Regions from separate parts of the Pseudoalteromonas sp. APAL1 genome, predicted to be linked through region 1. Evidence: predicted binding sites of a transcription regulator. Region 1 holds the regulator's gene; each other region holds the start of a gene.
What was found. The regulator sigma-54, encoded in region 1, starts transcription at its own class of promoters, with help from an activator protein. The targets are predictions, from matches to a motif close to GTTGGCACGNNNNTNGNNT.

Region 1 (5,904 bases):
GATAAACGGTGTCAGGAAGGCTACGAAGAACTTCACCTAAGTCATCGTCGTCCATGTCTTCGGTTGCAGCAGCAATGTGCTCAGGCTCCATCTGAGCAATAATACCTAAACGTACGTCTTCAGAGAGTTCTTCTAAAACATCACCACGCACATCTGGGTCTACCAACTGCCATAGCATGCGACGAATTTTATGGGGAGATGACTCTAATAATAAAGCGGTATCACACGGAGCTGTTTTAGCGAGCATGCCTCGCACCTGAACAAATTGTCCACTATTGAGTGACTTGGTCACTTGTTTAAGTTGTTGTAGTGGGTAGTCTTGTTCAAAGGCTTCTGGCATTGGCGTCCTTACAACTGAAAATAGATTAATACAGATTCTGCAAATACAGCATAGTTGCTAAGTGGTGTATTTGCAGGATATCTTCACACTGCGATAAAATTATTAAGTGCTTTGTATTTTTAAGGTGTGAACGATATAAAAGTAGGATATTTAAAGAGAATTATAAATACCTGAACTAAGTTTAACTTAAACGGTTAAGCCTTAGCAAACGCTATTCTTGTTCATGAAAGCGTTGTGCAATTAATTCTCCAATTGCGTTCAGTGCAGCCTCTGCATCTGGGCCTTCACATACCACACGCACTTCTTTACCTTGGCTACTTTCAAGTAACATTAAGGCTAAAACACTATCACCTTCAGCTTCTTTATCGTCTTGATAAAGCATAATTTTAGCATCAAATTGCAAAGCAAGTTGTGCTAAAACAGTGGCTGCTCGTGCGTGCAAGCCAAGCTTATTTTGAATTAAAAACGTGTCTTCTGCGTGCATCTGGCATCCAATTAAATATCTTGCTCGCGATGGCGGATTTTTACGTTCGCATGCGTTTTTGAAAAGCTATCACCAATGGTCTGCGCTAAATATACCGAGCGATGTTGCCCGCCAGTACAGCCAATTGCGATAGTAAGATAGCTTCGATTGTTACGCTCAAGGTGAGGTAACCATGTTTGCACAAATGTTTGAATTTGCCATGTAAATTTTTGCACTATGCTATGACTTGCAAGGTAATCTTTTACTGGTTGATCTAAGCCTGTGAGTGGCTTTAGATCTGGCTCCCAATGTGGATTTGGTAAAAAACGTGCATCAAATACGTAATCGGCTTCTTTAGGAATACCATGTTTAAAGCCAAACGACATAAAGGTGATAATCAGCTTTTTATCTTTTTTACCTAAGATCTTTTCACGAATAGATTCAGCTAACTGATGAACACTCAGGTCGGTGGTATCAATCATAAAATCAGCGCGCGTGATCAGTACATCCAGTAATACTCTTTCTTGCTTAATTGCTAAATCGAGTGGCAGCGAGTCAATCGATAGAGGATGTAAGCGTCGCGTTTCAGAAAAGCGTTTGATCAGAGTTTGGTCATCACTGTCTAAATAGAACAGTGTTGGGTTTGCGAAACCTGGCAGGTATTCAAGAATATCATTAAACTCTTGCTGCTCTTTCGGTAAGTTACGCACATCTATGCTGACTGCTATTTTGTCATAGTTGTCTGAAACGCTACGAACAAGCGAAGGTAATAAGTTGACTGGGATATTATCAACACAGTAGTAACCCAAGTCTTCAAGTACACGTAAAGCGACCGATTTACCTGAGCCTGAGCGACCGCTGATGATAATTAATTCCATTTATGCCTCTGCTGATATGACCTGAAACAGTTCGTGGTCTGTTTTGGCGCTACGTAACTGTTTACAAAACTCCTTATCTTTTAGTCTATCAGCAATTGTCGATAAGGTCTTTAGGTGAAGTTGGCTGTCTCCATCTGGTACGATGAGTGCAACGAAAATATCCACAGGTCGGTTATCAATTGCGTCAAAATTGATTGGGGATTCACTCACTATGACAAATGCCTGTGGTTGCTCTGCACCACTCATGCGGCCATGTGGAATAGCAATGCCACGACCAATACCTGTACTGCCTAATTTTTCTCTATTGAGTAAGGCATCAAGGACGTCTTGTTGAGATAAATGAGGAAGCTGCTGGTGAGCCAGCTCGCTGATATATTCAAGGATTCTTTTTTTGCTATTAAAAAGGACCGCAGCTTTGCTGCAGTCCTGGTTAGTAAGTGAACTAAGTTTCATAATTTAGTGTCGAGCTAATTTCTCTTTGTGTTTAATGACTTGACGATCTAGTTTATCGATTAGCGAGTCAATGGCTGCATACATATCTTGGTGTGCAGTTGAGGCAAAGAGCTCGCCTCCATTTACATGTAAAGTTGCTTCTGCTTTTTGGCTTAATTTTTCTACATCTAGAATGACATGTACATTATTAATGTGGTCAAAATGCCTTTCTAGTTTTGCAAACTTGCTGTTTACATAGTCTCTTAATGAATCAGTGATTTCTACATGACGACCAGTTAAATTTAGTTGCATAAGCATTTTCCTTCTATGTAAAACGTCTAAATCAAACTCTTACGCTGATTAGACGGAGGTATCGCTAGAGACTCTCGATATTTTGCAATTGTGCGTCTAGCTACTTTAATTCCTTGCTCAGCCAATATATCTGCAATTTTACTATCACTCAATGGTTTAGCTGAGTTTTCTGCAGCGATAAGCTTTTTGATCAAAGCGCGAATTGCTGTTGATGAACACTCACCACCGTTTTCTGTGCTGACATGGCTTGAGAAGAAATATTTCAACTCAAAAATCCCGCGAGGGGTGTGCATGTATTTTTGTGTTGTAACACGTGAAATTGTCGATTCATGCATTTCGACCATTTCTGCGACATCGTTCAGCACCATTGGTTTCATGGCTTCTGGGCCATGTTCAAAAAATGCTTGTTGTTGCTGTACGATACAATTGGTCACTTTTAAAAGTGTATCGTTACGGCTCTCTAAGCTTTTAATAAACCATTTAGCTTCTTGTAAATGAGAGCGAATAAACTGGCTATCGCTGCTCGATTTTACTGAGCGTGACATAGCTGCATATTGGCTATTCACTCTAATTTTTGGCATACAATCTGGGTTTAATTCAACGACCCAACGACCTTTAACTTTTTTAACCGATACATCGGGTATAACGTACTCAGACTCTTCGCGAACTATGCTGTCAGCTGGCTTAGGGTTTAAGCTGTGGATCAGCGTCATTACTTCTTTTAGTTCGCTTTCTTTAAGCTTAGTCTTTTTCATCAAAGTGCGATAGTCGCGACTTGCTAATAATTCAATATGCTCAGATAAAACCATTTTAGTTTCAGCTAAATACGGCGTACTCGCATCGAATTGGCGAAGCTGGATACATAAGCACTCTTGTAAGCTACGGGCACCAATCCCTACTGGATCAAACAACTGTATTCTCTTTAAGACCGCTTCGACTTCATCTAGTTCGATTTCTTCTTCATCATTATTTTGATTAAAACTTTCGACTATGTCTTCGCAGCTAACAGTTAAAATACCTGAGTCATCAATTGCCTCTACGATGGCGACAGCGATCGCTTCATCGGTTGGGCTAAATGGTGTGAGTTGTAATTGCCACATAAGGTATTCATGGAGGGTTTCAGTCGATGCACCCTGATAAATTGACTCATCTTCAGGCATTGGACCTGATGATGTTGATGGGGCAGCACTCATGTACTCATCCCATGTCACATCCATGGCTAAATCGTCACTAACGGTGTCTTTGTTAAGGGCATCGCTGCTTTCTTGTTCGTACTCACTCGGCGCTTCTTCGGCCGATGCACTTAGCTGAGTATCATCAGATTCAGCTTTTTGCTCGTTCTTACCAATGTTTTCATCGTTGTAATCTGCTTCTTCCACTTCAAGCAGAGGGTTACTATCAAGTGCTTCTTGAATTTCTTGCTGGAGATCCAATGTACTAAGCTGCAGCAAGCGAATTGCTTGTTGCAGTTGTGGAGTCATTGTAAGTTGCTGGCCCATGCGCAGCTGTAATGATTGCCTCATGTATCCCTAACAATCCTTTTATGTGTTATCGACACCTGTGCAGTCACAGGTAAATTTATATCGATTTATTGTCATTGTTATTTAGTTTAGCAGATGCGCTAGATGGTGGCTTATTGGTTATAGCCTGAATTGCTCACCTAGATACACATCGCGTACGGTTTGGTCAGCTAAAACATGCTCAGGTGTTCCTGATGCAATTAGCTCCCCATGAGAAACAATGTAGGCTTTTTCACAAACATCAAGGGTTTCTCTAACATTATGGTCAGTGATTAATACACCAATACCACGATTTTTTAAGTGTTCAATAATTTTCTTTATATCTAACACTGAAATAGGATCAACACCAGCAAAAGGCTCATCTAACAAGATAAATTTAGGGTTTGCGGCTAATGCCCGAGCAATTTCTACGCGACGACGCTCGCCCCCAGATAAGGCCATACCTTGACTATCACGAATATGCTGAATACTAAATTCATCAAGTAAGTTGTTGAGTGTTTCTTCTCGGCCTTGTTTATTTAAATCTTTACGCGTTTCTAAAATAGCCATTAGGTTTTGATAAACCGTTAACTTTCTAAAAATAGATGACTCTTGTGGTAGGTAACCAATCCCTAAACGTGCTCGGCTATGCATTGGCAAAAGTGTAATATCATTATCATCAATGCTGATCTTGCCTTTATCGCTAGGTACTAAGCCAACAATCATATAGAAAGTGGTGGTTTTGCCTGCGCCATTTGGGCCAAGCAAACCAACGATACTGCCCGCTTCAACCTCAAGACCCACATTTTTGACAACTTGGCGGCCTTTATAACTTTTTGCTAAAAGCTCTGCTTTTAATGTGCTCATGGTTGGCCTTTATCGTCTTGTTTGTTGTCAACAGGCACTAAGATTGTGTGTACACGGTCTGTTGAGTTTTCGTCTTTTTCTGCGCTAATTAGTTGTTGTGCCATATCATAAGTAATGCTTTTCGCTGTTACTTTTTGGCCTGCTTGAGTTACTTCGGCTTCCCCATTTAAAGTTAAGAAGCGCTTGGCTACGTCGTAGCGAACTTCTTCTGCACTGGCGCTCATTACCGTGCCATCTGCTTGCTTTTCTTCAAAATAAGCAGGCTTACCTGTGGCGATAATTAACTCAACAGTACCTTCTGTATCACCACCATGGGCTTCAAGGCGTTCGGCTGTGATCCGGCGGTTACCATGTATAATTTCGACATTGCCTTCAAATATACCAACGCCATCTTTTAGCTTACCAGTTTGGCGATCTGAGCTTATGCTAATTTGTGCGCCTGTCTGCTCGGCAGCTACGCCTGAAAAGGCAATCAATAAGCTTGGGATCAGGAGTAATTTCTTCAGTTTATTGGTCATAGTATATGGTTCGTGTATGGTTAGTTAACTCTACAATCTCGGTTTTTAAATTAGCTTTTAGGCCTTTACCGGTAATTTTTAAATTTGGTCCTGTTAGCGTCACAGGTTGCTTCGAAAACATGGTCATTTGTTCTATATCAACATTAATGTTTTCAGCTTTAATATCTTCGATCATGCCATTATGGGTTAAGTTTTTAGCAACAACATCGCCTTCAAAAATAAGCTGATCGTTTTCATATAAGGTGGCTTCTTTAGCTTTTACTTGCCAAATTTGCTGGTCGCCATAAAGTGTAAAAATAGGTTGCTCAAAAAAGGTAAACCCAAGTTGCTGATAAAGCTCCATTTTCGCAGCGGCCACTTTATGGCTAATCTTGCCTTGCTCATCATAAGCGGTTTGCTTTAGTGCAACGGCCGTATAATCGGGAGTTGCAATAATCTCGTCTTCACTATTTATTGTGTTTGTTGTTTGGTTAAAGTACGGATACCACAACCACACCATGCAACAAACAAAAACAATACTCAGTAAAATACGGGCTATATTCATGCGCTGGTTCCATTGCTAGTTAACGGCTTACCGTTTTCTAACATCAGTAAA
Region 2 (5,904 bases), on a different contig from region 1:
CCTGTAGGAGCTAATGGTTACGCCAATGACCGTGACTTCCACTACCCTGTTGCGGCTTATGAGGATGTAGAAGGTGACTTTGAACTAGTTGCAAAGTTTAATGGCAATATGTTCCGCTGCGATATTGGTCATTCTCCATTAGATGTCGTTGCATGGACAGGTAATAGTGCGCCATACAAGTATGACCTTGCTCGTTTCAATGTTATGAATACCGTGAGTTATGATCACCCGGATCCTTCAATCTTCACCGTACTAACGTCACCATCGGGTACAGAAGGTGTCGCAAATATCGACTTTGCTATCTTCCCTCCTCGTTGGATGGTGGCTGAAAACACATTCCGTCCACCTTATTACCACCGTAATATTATGAGTGAATTCATGGGGCTTATCGAAGGCGTATACGATGCAAAAGAGCATGGTTTTGTGCCTGGGGGTTCAAGTTTACATAATTGCATGTCGCCACATGGTCCAGAAGCAGATGTATTTGAAAAAGCATCAAATGCCGAACTTAAACCACAACGCTACGAAAACACCTTGGCATTTATGTTCGAATCGCGTTACGTTATTTCACCAACTAAATATGCTCTTGAAGGTAAAGAGCGTCAGCCTAACTATACTGACTGTTGGCGCACTATTAAAAAACATTTCACAGGTAAACAGGACGCATAATGAAACTTTATAGCTATTTTCGTTCATCAGCCGCTTACAGAGTTCGCATTGCTCTTAATTTAAAGAACATTGATCACGAGTTGGTCACTGTTAATTTATTAAAATCAGAGCAGCAAAGTGATCAGTACCTAGCAAAAAACCCACAAGGATTATTACCGGCACTTGAAACTGATCAAGGTGTGCTTGCACAATCGCTAGCTATTTTAGAGTGGCTTGAAGAAACGCACCCAGAAACACCGCTTTTAATAGGTGATGCATGGCAAAAAGCCCAGATCCGCAATTTATGTTATGCCGTAGCGTGCGATATCCACCCTATCGATAATTTGCGAGTATTAAAGTACTTAGCTAATGATCTTGGTGTTGATGAAGAAGCAAAAACGACCTGGTATAAGCATTGGGTAGAAGTTGGCTTTGAGAGTATCGAAAAGTTACTTGATGAAGCGAACACTTTTTGCGTTGGCGACAAACCAACACTTGCTGATGTCTGTTTAGTGCCGCAAGTATTTAATGCCTTACGCTTTAACGTTGATATGAGTAAGTACCCAAAAATCGCCACAGTTTATGAGCATTGTAATAAGCTAGATGCCTTTATTGATGCGGCTCCTCAGAACCAACCTGACGCAATCTAATTCGTTGTTATTAAAACTAAAGGCCCAATCATTTTGGGCCTTTTTATTATCTAATTTTTATCTCAGTGCGGAATTAATAACACTCACGTGATTGATCAAATCTAGCCCTAAATCCGTTAAATAGCCGCCATCAGGGCTATCAGTAATGCCTTTGTCATAAAGACGTTTTGCAGCATTTTTTACTGTTTCTTCTGCATCAGAGTGGATTTTAATGCCTTGCATTTGTGAGTCGCGGGGAAACTTAGCAAGCAGGGTTAATTCGTCAATCATATTTTTATTAAATTGCATGTGTTCACCTTTTTATTATCACGTCATTGTGCTTTTATAGAATACAGTCATAAGCTTAGTGTAGATACAAAAAACTGCACAATGAGAGGTGTATTTTGTTTAGAAAGATTTTAATCTTAACTACCTTGTTTATTTTATTGTTTTCACAGTTCGTTTTAGCAAAGGATAAAGCATTAGTTGTGCTAGATGGCCAAGAAGCACTTAACAACCACAAAGTGTGTTGGTATGAAAATAAGCGTTACACCGAAGGCGCTTATATTGCTGTTGGCGATATAACGTTAATTTGTGCAGCCAAACAGCCAAATTTTTCAAACAGCGACTTAGCGTGGTTAAGACTGGATAAAAACGGCGATATTGTCTATCCAAAACGAGACAAGAGTATAAACGTCAATTAGCTTAAAGACGCTAGATACGTTACTATTACTCTGTTTAGAAATAACCAAAGATTAAGCATGGACAATCAACCAAATAACCCTTTGCACGGTATCAAGCTTGCCGACATCGTAACCCAACTTGAAGAAAAACTTGGCTGGGAAGGCCTAGCTGAACATGTTGATGTGCGCTGTTTTCAAAATGACCCAAGTGTTAAATCAAGCTTAAAATTTTTACGTAAAACACCTTGGGCCCGTGAAAAAGTTGAACAACTATACATTGATACTTTCTCCTATCAAAAGGCCGATGATGACGCACCTTTTGAATGGAAAAGTATTAAAAAATAACTGTTAGGTTTCGGCCATTATCACCGAAAGTGACTTCGGTGATACCTCTACCACCAGCTTTTCTGCTGTTTTAACCTCACCATCAATTACATAACTAATGTCTTTTTCTGCACTTACAGAAACTCGTTTAGCATTTGTATGATGGCTATTAATGGCAAAGCTTGTTTGCGTTATGCTTGAAAATACTAATTCAGCAATACTTAACGTACTGGCTTTCGCCTCTGAGTTAGGCGTTAACCAATTAACATCAAGTAAACCATCATTATGATCTGGCTGACCTGCTGATTGAGCCAACAATGTAGTAAACGGCGCTGCATTTGCAATGATTAAACTATTGGTATTTATAGACTGAGGTTCATTGTCGTCTAATGTAACTGTATAATCTTGCGCTTCATGTTCGCTTAGTGCCTGCCAAAATCCTTGTAAATAAGCTAGTTGGCCGGACTCATTTTTAGCATCTCGATGCGCCTTTTCAATCATTTTCTGCTCAAACCCAATTCCTGCTAATAACAGCATTCGCTCGCCATTACACAAAGCGGTATCGATCCGACTTGCCTGTCCCTCAATAATAAGTTCACAAGCTTGTTCGACTGGGATTAACTTAGATTGGATCCCCATTAATACATGAGCTAATGCATTAGCAGTGCCTAAAGGGATAATGCCTAACTTACAGTCGGTATTGACTAACACACTGGCTACTTCTGTCACTGTACCGTCACCACCACATGCGATAACAACATCGGGATTTGTTTCTATAGCCTCTTTAGCTAATTGAATGCCGTCCACTTCTTCTGTTGTAGTGTGTACAGTTAAATCATAGTATTCACTTAACCTTGCGGTTATCTGCTTTTTCTTTTCTTGCCACAGCTTTGTACCAGAGACTGGATTAGCAATTAATACAGCTTTGTTTTTAATTAGTAAATCGCCTCGACGATGACGTTTTATTAAGTGACGAAGTTGGCGCTTGTTTAAATTAGCAGTTTCTCGAGTTTCTTTGATTTGCTCCAAAACAGTATGAACATCTGCATCTTTATCTTGGCTTAGTAAGTATGCAGCCATAACAAACACTGAACGTCCGCGACCTAATGCGCAATGCACAACAACACGTCTATCAGCCTTTACTTGATGGTGGATCCAGTTAATTGCTTGATGTAATTGCGCACGAGTTGGCACACTGTGGTCTAAAACGGGGATATTCAAATAGCGAATATTTTCTTGGGTCGATGACCATTCAAGGCCATCAAACTCACAGGTAACATCTAAGATTGCTGTAATCCCTAACTCTTTCATGGTGTCAATATCTGATGGAAAGAGCCTGCAAGCTAAAAACAGATGTTCATTTATTTGTTGTAAAGGAGGCACTTTATCATGCTTACGAGACCAAGCATTGTATATTTGAGCCCCTAGTAAAAAGGGAATAAACGCCCAACGAATGTAAATTGGTATTACACCGTTTTCACGCTTTCTGAAAATTCGCGCAATATTAAAAAAATAAGCGCCACTGACTAGTAGTAGCGACAATGCAGCCCAATAAAAAAATAGCGCAAAATAAACGAGCTCAACCCGAATAGCCACGATTATAAAAATAATTGCCAGCGCAAGATAGCTAATTGCTGCCCACATAGTCACTCCTTGTTATTTTAATCATATACATTAATGCAAGTTTCTTTCCACACAACAGATAAGCCCTAAACAGGCACTTTAGATGAAAAAATAAGCTCTTAACTTTATTTCCTATCAATAAGTTTAGGACATTTTTTCATTATGCTATGAATAACTTACACATTTTTGTACTTAACTTGATTTTCTGAGCTTGAGAAAACAGATTTCTATTTAAAGTGCTATATGTTGAACTTGCAAACACAACTAGTTGGTCAAAAATGATTAAATATTAACGCGGATTGGTATCAATGTGATGAAAGTGAATGCGTAATAAAAAACTTCACCGAATCACTTTACTGAACAGAAGTAAGGGAATAAATTACCTTGCAGAGCTTAATCTATTCCCTTATCAAATGGTAATAGAAGCGTTTTCATCGCTGGACGAAGTGCTTTTAAAAGCTCACTAATGTTTAAAGAAGGATTAAGCATTTTACGTAGTAGTAAGCCCCCCATCACAGAAAACATCACTTCAATACGGGCATTCACTTCTTCAAGTGCGGTACCTTGTAACGGCCCTCTTTCACCCACTAATAATTCGCGCATAGAATCACGGGCGTGGCTATCTGACTCACGCAGTAAGTTAGCGACTTTTTCATTACGTGCAGCTTCTGCGAGCATTTCTAAATCAAGCGCACCTTGATTTAAATCGGTATGGCGCTCAACACCTCTATCGAGTCCATCTAGCAACACGGTGACACGATCGCCCGGCTTATCTGCAAACTCTTTAAAGATTGAGAACATTTCTTCCATATCACGTTCAACAATCGATTCTATAATCGCTTCTTTACTAGCGAAATAATTATAGATATGGCCTGCGCTCATGCCTGCTGTTTTAGAAATTTCAGCCATTCCCGCGCCATGATAGCCCTTACGTCGAAAACAATCCGCTGCAGCACAAAGCACTTGATTACGTCTTGCCTCAGCAAGCGCAGGGTCATTGTGTCTTTTCGTTTTTTGCGTCATGGTTTCTCCAAGCTCTTTTGAAATGGTTAACTTTTACTTAAACAAGGTTTACAGGATCTTAATATCACAGGAGAGTCAAAACAACTAAGATCCTGCAAAACCTTAAATAAATTATGCTTTTGCTGTTTTAATGCACATTTTTTTGCGCATTCCAGCCACCACCAAGTGCTTTATACAAATTAATTTGGCTAGCAAGATACGCTTGTTTACCCAAAATTAACTGTTGCCCAGCACTGTACCAATTTCGTTGCGCATCCAACACTTGCAAGTAACTGTCTGCTCCTTTTTGAAAACGCGCATCTGATAAAGTAAAAGATAACTCATTACTTTGGTACAAATCGTTGAGTGCATCTAGCTGATGCATATAACCTTCTCGATCAGCAAGGGCATCAGATACTTCTTTAAATGCTTGTTGTATGGTTTGCTCATAGCTAGTAAGCGCCATTTCTTGTTGTGCCTTTGCAACATCAAGATTGGCTTGATTACGACCCATATTAAAGATAGGTAAGTTAATCGATGGTACAAAACTCCATGTACCTGAGCCCGAATCAAAAAGATTACTCAAATCAGCAGAGGCCGTTCCAGCATTGGCGGTTAAACTTATACTCGGATAGAATGCCGCTTTTGCCACACCAATATTTGCATTAGCTGCCAGTAAATCATGCTCAGCGGCCTTAATGTCTGGTCGTTGCGTCAGTAACTCTGACGGCAACCCCACAGGCACATCCGGTAAGTTCAGTACATCATCTATATTTTGATTTGGTAGTAAATCAGCAGTGACGGTTTTACCCACTAGAAAATCGAGAGCATTTTTATCACGCTTTAGTAAGCGCTGATAGTTTGCAATATCGACCTTAGCGGTTGCTACTGTACTTTCCAGTTGCGATAGCGTTAACTGAGACGCAGCACCAAGAGCAAATGTTTTACGGGTTAGTTCTAAAGACTCCTGCTGAGACTTTAACGTCTCGTTTGCA
Region 3 (5,904 bases), on a different contig from region 1:
AGAAAAATAAGTATATAAACAAACATTTATTTTTTAAAAAACTAGTAGAGAACTTAAAAGATAAAATAAAGTTTGATAAAGAAACCATAACACTAAGCATTTATGCGCTGAAGAATGCTAACAGTGAAAAAAATAATTGTTCTGAAAGCCTACTGCTTGACAAGATAATAGAGAATACAAGCACAATAACCCAATACAAGCAAATAAGCGAAATACTTGAAATAACTAAAAAATTTAAACACTCAAAAGAATTTGATTTTGAAAAGTTGAGTAAAGAACATCTAGATTTATTAGATGACCATGATGAACTTGCTGATTTTTCATTCTTCTACAACTCAAATACAACAGATTGGCATTTAGATAAAGAAATTGAATACAAGGCTATAGAATACTGGAGTAGTAACCTCGAAGAAAAGTTAAAGTCAGAAATAAGTTCAGATGACTTTATTAATGATGACATCATTGATCATTACAATCAGTTTGATGAAGTTGATGAAGAAAGCGTAACTGCAGAAATATATGATGAAGTAGAAAAAATTGTTTTAGATATTTGTAATGAATACGACATCAATATACATGAAGATGACATCTTATCATGTTTTGATATTGACAGTTATTCTGAAAGCTTAATAGATGAAATCCTTAACACTCTTGAAAATACTGTAAGACATGTGATTGATGAAAATCAAGGCACACTTGATTTGGAGTTTGAGGATGAAGATGAAGATATAGATGATGAAGATATAGATGATGAAGATAGCGAAGATGATGAGATTAGGAACCTATTTTATTAAAGGTGAAATTTAAAAATCGCTACAAATATGCTACACCAAAATAAAAAACGACAGGCAACAACCAGTAAACTATTGATTTTATTGGTAGCCCCTACAGGAATCGAACCTGTAACTGCCCCTTAGGAGGGGGCCGTTATATCCATTTAACTAAGAGGCCACTCAAAAGCTGAGGTAAAGCTTGTAGCTTGTAGCTTGTAGCTTGTAGCTTGTAGCTTGTAGCTTGTAGCTTGTAGCTTGTAGCTTGTAGCTTGTAGCTTGTAGCTAAAATTATAACGGGCTAAGGCTTTTTGAATCAAGCATTTGTACCAATCGGTAAGGTACTTTACCGATTGGTATTAATAAGCTGCTAATTTAGTTTGGCTGTTGCTAATTGAATCGACTCATTTTTGAGTACAAAGTACGGGATCACTTTTTGCGCGCTAGCAACAACGAGTTTGGAATTTAAATTCACTACTCGGGCATTTACTTCTACACCATTGGTTCGGTAGATTAGTGTGCCTGCTAACACATGGCTAGCGATACGGCGCTCAGCAAGCTCTTCTACGTCACGCGACATAACAAAATCACCGCGGGCGGTTACGTTAATTACATCCATCGCTTTAAAATCAACAACCCCATAACCAAACTTTTGTAGTTGATACATCATAGACTCGGCGATTTGATTGCCAAGTTGCGAGCTGCTTTTTAAGCTTGTATCAAGATCGACAAACGTCGTTATTGCAATACCTAACTCACTTTCTTGCTGCATTGTATCAACTAATTCAAGTGCCATTTGCTCAACATAATTAACCAACGTTTTATGATGCTGATAAGGCACAAATAAGCGGTGATTTTCGTTAGTTTGTTGCGACTCTTTTTGCTCGAGCTCTTGCAACATAGCAACGTAGTCAGCTTGTGATGATGTGGTGTTAGCCGTGCTTTGATTTGCCTCACCTTGCTCAGCAAGTAATTGGCAACCTGACAGCGCTAATAATATGAATGCTAATAAAATACCTTTCATACCTTACTCACTTGCTTGTTTTAGCATTATTCCGTCGCTACGATTGGTGCTATCTAAGGCATCGACCACAGATTGCGGAATAAATCCTTGTGCAGATCCCACCACGGCTTTACTTGCCAAACCAACGATACGAGCATTCACCAGTACCCCGCTTTGATGGTTAACTAAGGTGCCGGCTAGCACATAATTAAAGTTTTGGTCTTGGTTAAGCTCTAAATAATCTCGGCTAAATACATAATCACCACTAGGCGTTACACGCATATAATCGGTCGTTTTGAAATCGACAACAGGTACACCAAAGGTATGCAGTTCGTGAATAAAACTTTCAGCGAGCTGGTTACCTAGTAACGTGGTTGAGTTGTAGTCAGCATCAAGATACACAAAGCTTGAAACAGCAATGGGAGTTTTATCGTTCACATATTGCAAGTTTTCAACTAAGTCTTGCATGATGCCACGTACATAATGATTGATATTTTTACGAGTTGGCGCTGCGGTAAAACTACTGTTGTTTAACACGGCTTGATTAGTTTGAAATACGCTGTCGTTACTATGCGGTGCAGCCACTTCTCGTTGAGCCATTAGCTGCGGTTCATCGTGCTGTTCAGGTGTATCACTAGCAAGCATCGAAGAGCAACCAAATCCCATAGGCAAACACATACTTAAAATTAAACGTTTCATTAATTGAATTCCTCTTAATATTCGCTTCGATACAACTGACCATTACGCTGCTGTACTTTTTCAGCTCCCCACATAACGTTTATCGGGATCTCTGTACTTGCCGCAGATACAACACGCTGATCTTTTGTATTGACGAGTCGAGCATTCACTATATAGGCATGTTGTTGCCGGGTAAGTGTGCCGGTAATAACAAAGTCAATATTCTGACGTTGGCGTAAGGTTTTTATATCGCGACTAAGTACACTATCGGCCGTTGGCTGCAAATTTAAAGTATTTTCTAGTCGATATTCGATAGTATGAAAGCCTAGCTGGGTAAATTGCGTAAGTAAGCTCTCTTGAATTTGCTGACTCAAGCCACTGCCTTGGTCTTGCGCCAACTTAGTCCCCAGGCCATCTGCCATGTAAAAGCTCGTAACAGCAATGCGCGCATTACCTTTGTAAGGGCCTTGAATACGACTTAACTGACTACTTAAATCAGTAACATATTGATGCACTGTATAAGGAGCCATCGGTGATTTTGGCGTTTCTCTAGGGGGCGTTTTTTGTTGCTCTTCGGTTAAGCTACAACCCACCAACACTAAAAAAACGAAATAAACTAACAGACGCATATTTGCCATCCTCTTTCAACATGACAAATTTAAAGCAATAATTATGCCTAACTATTATTATTGGCGAGATTTACTTTGATAGTCTAGAAACGAGAAACTCTGATACCAGTTTGGTTATTTAGCTGTTCCTGGCAGTTGCTCCTGCATTGCCCTACCCTCTGCATCCATACAATCGTAAATAAGTAATTTTTAACGCAGCTAGCTTCAGGCTTATCCCTTTAAGTGGTTTCTGTATTTCGGGTTGGTATTTATCTAAGCGAATAAGCCTTTTAATGATAGGTCTGCTTGCTGTTTATAATCGCTACTCAGGCCGAGTATGTGAGGCTGGTAATTATGAAGAGCAAAGTAGCTGCGATTATTATTTAATACAAAAAGCAATAGTTAAAGCATCTCCCCAACAAATGTTGCAGTTACACATGACTGACCCATTTTTTTAGCAATCTCACAAAAAGCGCTGGCCTGGCTGTAGTTTTTAAATGGTCCTGCACGCAGCGCATACAAAGTGACTCCCTTTTGATCACGCTGTTTAAAGCGAAAACTAAGCCCTTGTAAAGCATTAGGATAATCACGTTTTAGCTTCAATACTTGATGACTCACTTTATTCACTGACAAATATAGCCCCAGCTGCACACCTGCAGCTTGATTACTGTCAGTAGCGAGCTCAGGTTGCACTTGCTGCTTAGTGTAAACAGGCTCATCTTGCTCTTGCGTCATCATACACGCTGCCAAAGTTGATAAACTTAAGATAATGAACAAATGCCTAAGAAAAGTAAAAAAAATCATGTAAACGTCAACTCTAAAAAATAGGTATAAATTCTAGCAAACAAAATGCCAACCCAATTAAAAAGAATTACATTAAAAGTAAACGCGATTATCCGTGTACTTGCTTACGAAGCAATCGATCCCTTGACGTTTTATGGCTTCGCAGTCTGCTTGTGCGTTTTTAAAATACTTGTAACCACCATATTTAAGACGATAAAACGTGTGTTGATCAACAGTAGCGGTTTCAATATTTAAAATAGGCTCACCTTGAAAAATATTGGGGGCACGCTTGGTCATTTTTTTAACAGAATAAGCGAGTAATGGCTTTGATTGAACCGATGCAAGTTGTACAGCAAAGGCATATTCATGTTTAAACGGTTGCTCAATTAACGTGCTATTCAATGAACCAGCAGAAACTGTTTCAAGCGCTGCGTGTTGGTTAACTAAAGAGGGAGAGCTATCTACTTTTATAATATTTTGACTCAACAATTGCACAAGGTGCAATAAAGGCCATTGTTTAGGGGAAAGAAAAGAGGTTGTCGTATTATTGCAACCTGACACAGTCAAACACGCCACTAGGCATATACTGTAACGTAAAGGCTTCACACAACATTTCATAATCAGAGTTCTTAAACATACCATAAAAAATTTCTTCTCATTCAAGAAGACTCGCTGTTAGCACTTACCTGTACACCAAGGCGAATAAGATCATTTTAGGTATCAAATAAAAATACTAACACATTGTTTTTTATTTAGCGTTTCAAAAAGCGGCCATGAAAAAATATCCACTTCAAGTCTACGTCCTAAAATGGCAAATAATGCAATGAGCTAGGTTTCAACACTTGAGTAGAATAAATTATCAATCAATATGCAATGAAACATTTTAATTACATTCAATCATAACAATGTGTTAGGACAAAGGTATATCAGAAAAGTCATTATTTGCATAATGAACAAAAAATTAGGAAGGTAAATAAACATAAAAAAAGTGCCGTATAGGCACTTTTTTTATTATTTTTAATTAGATAGCTTAACTATTTAACAAGCGATTTAATAAAGTCGCTTAATTCATCTTTAAATTCTTCTCTGCGAAGCGCAAATTCAACAATTGCTTTTAAGTAGCCAATCTTGCTACCACAGTCATGGCTTTTGCCTTTCATTGAATAAGCATCAACAATTTCTTTTTCCATCAACATAGCAATAGCGTCAGTTAATTGAATTTCATCGCCGGCACCTGCTGGAGTTTTTGCAAGTAGTGGCCAAATATTTTTGCTTAATACGTAACGGCCAACAACCGCAAGGTTTGAAGGAGCCTGATCAACTGGCGGTTTCTCAACCATGTTTAAAATAGCTGCACTTTCGCCTTGCTGAATTTTTGCATCGCCTAGGTCAACAACACCAAATTTGTCTACTTCGTTTTTTGGCACAGGCTCGACCATAATTTGGCTCTCACCTGTTTTTTCAAAGCGTTGGATCATCTCTGCTAAGTTGTCTTTTTTAAGATCGCTTGCTACATCATCAATGATCACATCAGGTAAAATAACCACAAATGGTTCATTACCAATAATCGGAGCTGCACAGTTGATAGCATGACCTAGCCCTTTCGCTTCACCCTGACGAACATGAATGATGGTTACATCTTTAGGGCAAATTGATTGTACCTCAGCAAGTAATTGGCGTTTAACACGCTTCTCAAGAGTCGCTTCTAACTCGAAGCTCGTGTCAAAATGGTTTTCAATTGAGTTTTTACTTGAATGGGTAACTAAAACAATTTCTTTAATACCAGCCGAAATCGCTTCATTCACTACGTATTGGATCAAAGGACGGTCGACAATAGGCAACATTTCTTTTGGAATCGCTTTCGTTGCAGGTAACATTCGCGTGCCAAGGCCAGCAACTGGGATCACAGCTTTCATTGATTTCTCCTTAAATTTTATTGTTCTTACACTGAAAACGGATACTTAATTGCATCGTGACACTGATAACCTACTACTTCAAAATCGTCTTTTGTAACCCAGGTTTCAATGTCTTCTAGTGATTTAATATTTGGGTTTATTTTTAA

Region 2: L1264_RS10255 (diacylglycerol kinase family protein) is a predicted target of sigma-54. The motif match lies at 3,962-3,980, and genes of this name have one in related genera.
Region 3: L1264_RS00780 (FlgO family outer membrane protein) is a predicted target of sigma-54. The motif match lies at 3,113-3,131, and genes of this name have one in related genera.

Annotation. Positions count from the first base shown of each region.
Region 1 covers NZ_JAKGAW010000004.1:35,044-40,947, forward strand. The annotation lists gene mgtE (magnesium transporter) at 1-340, opposite strand, end outside; gene L1264_RS03260 (HPr family phosphocarrier protein) at 552-824, opposite strand; gene rapZ (RNase adapter RapZ) at 836-1,681, opposite strand; gene ptsN (PTS IIA-like nitrogen regulatory protein PtsN) at 1,682-2,134, opposite strand; gene hpf (ribosome hibernation promoting factor) at 2,138-2,425, opposite strand; gene L1264_RS03280 (RNA polymerase factor sigma-54) at 2,452-3,948, opposite strand; gene lptB (LPS export ABC transporter ATP-binding protein) at 4,066-4,791, opposite strand; gene lptA (lipopolysaccharide transport periplasmic protein LptA) at 4,788-5,309, opposite strand; gene lptC (LPS export ABC transporter periplasmic protein LptC) at 5,299-5,853, opposite strand; gene kdsC (3-deoxy-manno-octulosonate-8-phosphatase KdsC) at 5,850-5,904, opposite strand, start outside.
Region 2 covers NZ_JAKGAW010000017.1:10,982-16,885, reverse strand. The annotation lists gene hmgA (homogentisate 1,2-dioxygenase) at 1-669, shown strand, start outside; gene maiA (maleylacetoacetate isomerase) at 669-1,298, shown strand; gene L1264_RS10270 (TIGR02647 family protein) at 1,356-1,586, opposite strand; gene L1264_RS10265 (DUF1496 domain-containing protein) at 1,682-1,981, shown strand; gene L1264_RS10260 (VF530 family DNA-binding protein) at 2,039-2,305, shown strand; gene L1264_RS10255 (diacylglycerol kinase family protein) at 2,309-3,928, opposite strand; gene L1264_RS10250 (TetR/AcrR family transcriptional regulator) at 4,301-4,930, opposite strand; gene L1264_RS10245 (efflux transporter outer membrane subunit) at 5,058-5,904, opposite strand, start outside.
Region 3 covers NZ_JAKGAW010000001.1:161,222-167,125, forward strand. The annotation lists gene L1264_RS00760 (restriction endonuclease) at 1-794, shown strand, start outside; tRNA gene L1264_RS00765 (tRNA-Arg) at 877-951, opposite strand; gene L1264_RS00770 (FlgO family outer membrane protein) at 1,141-1,794, opposite strand; gene L1264_RS00775 (FlgO family outer membrane protein) at 1,798-2,472, opposite strand; gene L1264_RS00780 (FlgO family outer membrane protein) at 2,487-3,080, opposite strand; gene L1264_RS00785 (SPOR domain-containing protein) at 3,462-3,797, opposite strand; gene L1264_RS00790 (SPOR domain-containing protein) at 3,936-4,328, opposite strand; gene galU (UTP--glucose-1-phosphate uridylyltransferase GalU) at 4,877-5,758, opposite strand; gene L1264_RS00800 (thymidylate synthase) at 5,785-5,904, opposite strand, start outside.